Regions from separate parts of the Paenibacillus sp. FSL K6-0108 genome, predicted to be linked through region 2. Evidence: predicted binding sites of a transcription regulator. Region 2 holds the regulator's gene; the other holds the start of a gene.
The links. The regulator CtsR, encoded in region 2, represses protease genes until heat stress. The targets are predictions, from matches to a motif close to ATGGTCAATAAAGGTCAAACA.
Positions count from the first base shown of each region.

Region 1: a site for CtsR is predicted at 2,857-2,877, ahead of clpP (ATP-dependent Clp endopeptidase proteolytic subunit ClpP). Genes of this name have one in related genera too.

Region 1 is NZ_CP150288.1:6,080,291-6,084,507, forward strand. Features, by position in the region: gene ispG (flavodoxin-dependent (E)-4-hydroxy-3-methylbut-2-enyl-diphosphate synthase) at 1-746, opposite strand, end outside; gene clpX (ATP-dependent protease ATP-binding subunit ClpX) at 870-2,123, opposite strand; gene clpP (ATP-dependent Clp endopeptidase proteolytic subunit ClpP) at 2,136-2,726, opposite strand; gene tig (trigger factor) at 3,099-4,217, opposite strand, start outside.
Region 2 is NZ_CP150288.1:6,691,814-6,696,030, forward strand. Features, by position in the region: gene MHB49_RS30600 (protein arginine kinase) at 36-1,106, opposite strand; gene MHB49_RS30605 (UvrB/UvrC motif-containing protein) at 1,135-1,659, opposite strand; gene MHB49_RS30610 (CtsR family transcriptional regulator) at 1,690-2,151, opposite strand; gene eis (enhanced intracellular survival protein Eis) at 2,623-3,798, opposite strand; rRNA gene rrf (5S ribosomal RNA) at 4,012-4,128, opposite strand.

The DNA.
Region 1 (4,217 bases), 610 kb from region 2:
AGGTCACGCGCTACCTTGATCTCTTCAACCGGATCCGCACTAAGCGATATCCGCATTGTGGAACCAATACCCATGGATAACAAGGCACCCATACCGGCTGAACTTTTGATTGTGCCAGAGAACAACGTACCCGCTTCGGTAATGCCCAAATGCAAAGGATATTGAATGATTTGAGCAGCTTTGGTATACGCTTCAATGGCCATCGGTACATCCGATGCTTTGAGAGACACGATAATATCGTGGAAATCCAGCTCTTCCAAAATACCAATGTGATAAAGTGCACTTTCTACCATAGCATCTGCCGTTGGATAGCCATACTTTTCGAGCAAATGATTTTCCAAAGAACCTGCGTTTACCCCGATCCGAATCGGAATACCTTTTTCTTTACAAGCTTTGACGACTTCTTCTACTTTGGCACGTTTACCGATATTGCCGGGATTAATCCGTACTTTATCGATGCCGTTCTCAATCGCAAGAAGAGCCAGCTTATAATTAAAATGGATATCCGCTACAAGCGGAATATTGATCCGTTTCTTGATTTCCTTGATGGCTGCGGCAGCTTCCTCATTATTCACCGTTACACGCACCACTTGACAACCCGCTTCTTCCAAACGCAAAATCTCTGCCACGGTTGCCTCAACGTCTGCCGTTTTTGTTGTACACATGCTCTGGATGATGACCTCGTTGCTGCCACCAATCGTTAAGTTCCCCACTTTTACGGGTCGTGTATCTTGTCTTAAAAACATGAGTGATTTCTCTCCCCACAACGTCAAAGCTCCACCCTGACAGAGACATGAATTCGCCTTCTGCCAGGAGTGGAGAACTGACAAGTCTATATTTCAGTGTTGAAACGGAATATTCGCCTTTAGTTAGGCACTTTCTTCCTGCTTGTCGTCCTTGGATTGGCTCAGTTCAGGCACGACTCTCTTCTCAACGACCTCTTCGGTAATGACACAGTTCGTAACATCATCACGGGAAGGCACTTCGTACATAATCTCAAGCATAATGCCCTCGATAATTGCGCGCAGTCCACGTGCACCCGTGTTACGTTTAATGGCTTCCTTCGCAATCGCAAGCAATGCTCCTGGTTCAAACACCAGATTCACATTATCCAGCTCAAGCAATTTTTGGTATTGTTTCGTAAGCGCATTTTTTGGCTCGGAAAGAATCCGTACCAATGTGTCTTCATCCAGCGGTTCCAAAGTGGAGATGACTGGCAAACGGCCTACAAACTCCGGAATCAGACCGAATTTCAGCAAGTCTTCCGGCAATACCATACCCAGATATTCACCTGGTTTAAGATCTTTTTGTTCCGCAACGGTGTTAAAGCCGATGACTTTTTTACCGATCCGGCGTTTGATCATTTGTTCCAGACCATCGAAGGCACCGCCGCAAATGAACAGGATGTTAGTGGTATCAATTTGGATGAATTCCTGATGAGGATGCTTACGTCCACCTTGTGGTGGTACAGAAGCTACAGTTCCTTCCAGAATTTTCAGAAGCGCCTGTTGAACACCTTCACCCGATACATCACGTGTAATGGATGGGTTCTCGGATTTACGCGCTACTTTATCAATTTCATCAATATAAATAATGCCGCGCTCTGCTTTTTCAACATCATAATCAGCAGCTTGAATCAGCTTGAGCAGAATATTCTCTACATCTTCGCCGACATAACCAGCTTCTGTCAATGAAGTCGCATCAGCAATAGCAAAAGGAACATTAAGGATTTTGGCCATCGTTTGCGCAAGCAACGTTTTACCAGAACCCGTAGGTCCTAACAGCAAAATGTTACTTTTTTGCAATTCAACATCCTCAATCTTGCTTTGCGTGTTGATCCGTTTATAGTGGTTATAAACCGCTACAGACAAAGATTTCTTCGCCTGATCCTGTCCAATGACATACTGGTCAAGAATATCGCGGATTTCTTTCGGTTTTGGAATATCTTTGAGGTCCAGTTCTTCGTCATGACCAAGCTCTTCCTCTACGATTTCAGTGCACAGTTCGATACATTCATCGCAAATGTAAACGCCTGGTCCAGCGACCAGCTTGCGCACCTGTTCCTGAGATTTACCGCAAAAAGAGCATTTCAATTGCCCTTTCTCATCGTTAAATTTAAACATGAAACCACCCCTTTAGGAATTGATCGGTCTGCTGAGCACCTGGTCAATAATGCCGTACGTTTTGGCTTCCTCAGCACTCATAAAGAAGTCACGGTCTGTGTCCCGCTCGATTTTCTCAAGAGGTTGACCTGTACGATCGACGTATATTTGATTCAGTTTCTGACGTGTTTTAATAATCCATTCGGCGTGAATTTTGATATCCGCAGCCTGTCCTTGAACGCCGCCAAGCGGCTGATGAATCATCACTTCGCTGTTCGTCAGCGCATATCGTTTGCCAGGAGCACCGGCTGTCAGCAATAACGAGCCCATGCTTGCTGCCATACCTACGCAAATGGTCGATACATCCGGCTTGATATATTGCATCGTATCGTATATACCCATCCCTGCGGTGACAGAACCACCAGGTGAATTAATGTACAAGCTGATATCTTTCTCAGGATCATCGGCTGCCAAAAACAAAAGCTGCGCTATGACAAGATTGGCTACATCGTCATCAATCGCACTGGTTAAAAAGATAATGCGATCCTTCAGCAAACGCGAATATATATCGTAAGACCGCTCGCCTCGATTGGTTTGTTCAACAACCATTGGCACCAGACTCATGAGACCAACCTCTTTTCTACATGTAATTAGACATAGGCTACCTGTAAAGCAAACCCAAATTCATTCTAACACGTTCCTGTGACAATGTCATTTTTCACAAGTGGTGTCAAGACGGAGCGATTTACTTTTTTGCCTGATCATATTTAACCATGTTTTCTATGTATGTGCAAATCGGAGCAATCCTATGCCGTTTACCCTTATTTTATTTGAAGGAGAACCATAGGACGTTGGAGATGCAAACAATATTGCAACAAATCCATCCATATTATTACTGATTCACCTATAAAATGGATGCCACAATTTAAAAATAAGGCACGCAATGATTCACGTGCCTTATCGTTTATTCAGCTGTTCATTACATAACAGCTTGTCTTATTTTTCGTCAGCTTCTGCAGCAACTTCTTCAGCTGGAGCTTCAACAGCTTCAACGACTTTGCTGTTCTCAACGAGAACATCGATCGTTTTACGCAGTTTCACTTCATCACGAAGGCTGTCCAGGGAACCATTACCCTCGAGAATGCCACGAATCTCTTCAGCAGGACGCTTGTAAGACTCAGCCATTTTTTCGAGTTCTTGGTTAACTTCTTCGTCAGACACTTCAATGTTTTCCGCTTTACCAACTGCTTCAAGAACCAGATTGTTGCGAACACGTTTGGAAGCATCTTCCTGCATTTGTCCTCTCAGGTCAGCTTGTGTTTGACCGGAGAAGCTCAGGAACATTTCCAGGTTCATACCTTGGTTGCGCAGACGGTTGTCGAAATCACGCATCATGTTTTGTACTTCGCTGTCAACCATTGCAGAAGGAATGTCCACTTCAGCATTTTCAGCCACTTTTTCTACAACAGCATTTTCTTGAGCTGCTTTGGCTTCGTCTGCTTTGCGGGATTCCAATTGTTTTTTCAGATCAGCTTTGTACTCTTCAAGTGTATCGAATTCACTAACATCTTTAGCAAACTCGTCATCCAATTCAGGAAGTTGTTTACGTTTGATTTCATGCACTTTCACTTTGAATACCGCTTGTTTGCCAGCCAGTTCAGCTGCATGGTAGCTCTCTGGGAAAGTCACTTCAACGTCTTTGAAGTCGCCAGTGGACAGACCCACAACTTGCTCTTCAAATCCTGGGATGAACGTGTTGGAACCAAGTTCCAAGGAATAACGCTCAGCTTTTCCGCCTTCGAACGGTACACCATCAACGGAACCGTCAAAGTCGATTACAGCAACATCGCCGTTTTGTGCAGCGCCTTCGTCGATTACAACGAGTTCTGCGTGACGTTGTTGAAGACGCTCGAGCTCTTCAGTCACTTCTACATCCGTTACTTCATGTTTGGCTACAGCAACTTCAACGCCTTTGTAGTCACCCAGTGTAACTTCAGGTTTAACGGTTACTTTCGCTTTGAACTTGAATACTTGTCCTTTAGCGAATTGTTCGATATCTACATCAGGACGATCAACCGGGAAGATATCCGTTTGGTCGATTGCTTCTGTGTAAGC
Region 2 (4,217 bases):
CGGCGTGAAACCTTTATACACCACTCTTAAACAACCTATGATTGATTGGCTGCATTGATCGTATCACGGATCAACTGCGCCCGATATATGTCACGCTCATCTGTCCGCATGTCTTCCCCAAATGTTTTCTGTAAAAAGCCCGGCTGCGTCATCACATTCAACTCGTTCATCACGGTTATGGACAAGCCGTCCAACAAGCCGAGATCCACACCAAGCCGAACATCAGACAGTCGCTGTGCAGCTTCCTTTGAATCCATAATGGCTGCATGGGACAAAATGCCGTAAGATCGCATAACCCTGTCGGTAATCCGCAGTCTGGAGTCGGTAATTAACCGTTCTCTGGCGGTACGCTCATGCCCAATCATCTGTAACACAACACTATGCAGGTTATCGATGACTTCCTGTTCCGTCTGCCCCAGTGTGATCTGGTTCGAAATTTGGAACAGGTTACCCATGGCCTCACTGCCTTCACCGTAAATTCCCCGTACAGTCAGTCCGACTTGGGAGACTGCGGTTAGAATGCGGCCAATCTGCTGTGTCATCACCAAAGCGGGAAGATGCATCATGACAGATGCTCTTACACCTGTACCTACATTCGTAGGACAACTGGTTAAATATCCTCTGCGGTCATCAAAAGCATAATCCACATGCGCTTCAAAAGCATCATCTATGGCGGAAGCTTTCTCCCAGGCTTCTTTCACCTGGAACCCCGGATAGAGGCACTGGATACGAAGATGATCTTCTTCATTAATCATAATACTGACCGACTCATCCTCACTGAGAATAACAGCACCATTTCTGGATTCGTTCACAAGACTGGGACTGATTAAATGTTTCTCCACCAGCACCCTTTTGTCAAGGTCATCAATATCAATCAGATCCAGGGTATGAAAATCTCCAAAGGCATGAACGTCATCGTATTGAAGTACTTCGCTCAGCTTATTCAGCACTTCTTCCGATTGCTCATTGGAAGCCAGCATCGGAAACGGATAATGCTGCAGGTTGCGTGCGATCCGGACCCGGCTGCTAATGACGATTTCGGAATCAGCCGCATCACTGCGCATCCAGTCGCTAAGCGCTTTCTCTGTAAAGCGCAGATTAGGCATTACGCATCCCTCCTACTCATCACAAACTTTACTCCTCAGCTATTTCTTTTTCAAGTTCCCTGATCTGATCACGAATTTGAGCGGCTTCTTCAAACTCCTCTTGCGTTATGCTCTCCTGAAGATCCCGTTTCAGATCAGCAATTTGTCTTTTGACCTTGATGCGACCACCAGCTCGCGCAGGCACTTTACCCACGTGGGAAGTGCTGCCGTGAACCCGTTTGAATAGCGGGTCCAAACGACTGTCAAAATATTTATAACAAGAACTACAGCCAAAGCGGCCGATTTTACTAAACTGTGAATAGGTCATGCCGCATTCTTCACAACGAAGAGATTGCGCAGGTGGTGCTCCAGCACTGCCATTCTTGCCTGAGGGTTCAAAATCAAGCAGCCCTGACAATAAGTTGTGAATGGAAAATCCGCCTGCTGTTCCGGGAATCATTTCCCCTTTTTCACGAGCACATGACTCACAAATATGGAATTCCGTCTTCTCTCCGTTCACGATCTTCGTGAAATGGAGTGTTGCCGGACGTTTGTTGCATTCTTGGCACAGCACAATGATGTACCCCCTTGATCCCGATAGTTTTCATTTACCGAGCAAAGATATTAACATCGCCTTCAACATTCTGGCACGAATTTGATCCCGGTAAGGAAGTTTGACCAATATAATCTCTCTTGATACAGCTGCTCGCATCAACCCGGCTTCCCTTTTACTCAAGAAACGTGCTTCTTCCAGCTGATAGATCAGACCTTCGGCAGCTGTCTGCCCGATCTCATCACCAATGCTATGGTGCAAATGGTTATGCAGAGCCGAGTGAGCCGGCAATTCAATCCGCTGTATGCGAACATAACCGCCTCCGCCACGTTTACTCTCTACAAGGTAACCTTTTTCGAGTGTAAATCGGGTGCTGATGACATAATTGATCTGTGAAGGCACACATGAAAATTGGTCAGCCAGATCATTACGTTGAATTTCAACCATTCCTTCGGGACTTTCATGCAAAATACTCTTCAGATATTGTTCGATAATATCAGAGATATTACGCATCCACTCATCCTCCACTGTCTGAAACGTTAAGTCAATAAGGACCCACACGCCCCTACAGAGTACACCTTCTCAACCCATTTAACCAATCAAGGAAACAGCGAAACTGATCTTCAACGGTCTTAACAGGAGAGCGAAGGACGCTCGAAGGTCCTTTAATATTGCTTTTATCCGTTGATGTATACTCCCTTTAAAATGGCTCCCACCACCGGATTGCAGAAAGAAAGCTACATAAGTATTTAACCTTTAGTTGACTTTGACTTTCTTTGACTTTATATACATTATAGCATATTTTGTGGTTTTGCCAAGAGGGAGCACTATTCATTTTTTACGATTTTACACGAAATATTCGGCTGACACAAAAAAACCTCTCCAAAAGAGCTGGAGAAGTCCATTTGTCTCATACTAGCAACGTAATGCTATACAAGTTAAGTCTATGAAATTGATACGAACGCTTTCGTGACACTATGAGGATCAGAAAAAATCAAGCAAATACGTTTCACGTTTAGGAACCGCTTGTTCCAAAGCCTTAATCGCTCCTGTCGGTCCTTCAATTCTACCTATTTGAGCCATCTCGGTTGGTCTGCGATACCCCATCAGTATTGCGGTGAGCGCCTGAATGTCTACTTTAACAATATGATCTTGAGCTCCCGGTTCAGATGTCTTCCAAATGGAAGCTGTACCGTTCATCGCCACGTTCAACTGCCACACCCCTTCATTCCATGGTGCATAGGCATCCTCTACCTGGAGAGTAATCTGTAATGGTGAATCTGGGTTCGTAAAAGGATACTGCGAAATAAATTGTTCTACACTCACAATACGTGCCATAAAGAAAGGTACAATTTCCTGCTGAATCCGCGGATTGTCCAATTGAAATGCAAGCAAATCACTGGCTGGTGCCTGTAAAGTGACTTCCTCAATCATGGAATCATGGTTAGCAATAAAGGTCCATAAACCTTGTCTTGCCTCTTCATTCAGATAAATGATCTCTTTAATAGTAAACTTTCTTTCCTTAACCTCATATAAAATATAGCCTTGTGCTTTACCAGCTTCATCATAATATACGGCTTTCTGCCTTGTTCCATTAGTGAGAACCGAATTCTCCCATCTCGCATCATCCCGGATCAAGGTTCCGTTATAGCGCTCAGCGTAGGCACCGTATACTTCCTTGAAAATGCTGAGGCCGGGATTTCCGCGCCGAATCGTTCCAGAGGTTACCTTTTTCGCAGGCAAATGAGCTGTAGGCACTCTATATCGTTTAAACTCAACATACGTTTCCCATCCATACTTCCGATAAAAAGCAAAAGAGAACGGATGCAAAAACGATATACTTTGTTTGTTACGATTCATTTCCTCCAGCGCATGCTTCAACAGCCCAGCTACCCAGCCTTTGCGTCTATATTCTGGCCATGTGGCTACTCCTGCAATACCACCCATCTCGAACGATCTCCCATGAATATAGGTTTGAAAAGGGATAATGTGAAGTTTGGCGCCCAATTGTCCTTCTTCAAATACACCCCATATATCCTGTGAATCAAATTGACTCCGTCGCTTCTCCGTTTGTTCTTCACTCATTACCATTTGAAAAGCATACTCGGAGAGTGCCATAGCTGGCTCAAAATCATCTGCGGTTAATTTCTGAATTTGCATGTCGTCCTGCACCCCGTTCTCTAAGTTATGATATCTTTCAAAATCATGGCCTGATACGTGATGTATGTATCCATTTATGAGTGTGTCAGAGGAACAGGACAAAGTCAAACAAGAGATGCACGAGCATCTCTCAGGGATTAACTTTTTATCATGTAATTTAGTAAAAACACGCAAATAAAAACCACCACCGAATTACATCGGCAGTGGTTCTTTGCTTGGCGACTTCCTACTCTCCCAGGACCCTGCGGTCCAAGTACCATCGGCGCTAGAGGGCTTAACGGTCGTGTTCGGGATGGGTACGTGTGGAACCCCTCCGCCATCGCCACCAAACGAGCATTTGTGCAACAAATGCGTTCGCGTTCCATTCGGTCCGACACGGCTGTGTGGATGAATGGTTCAGCGGTTGTGGAACTGAAAAT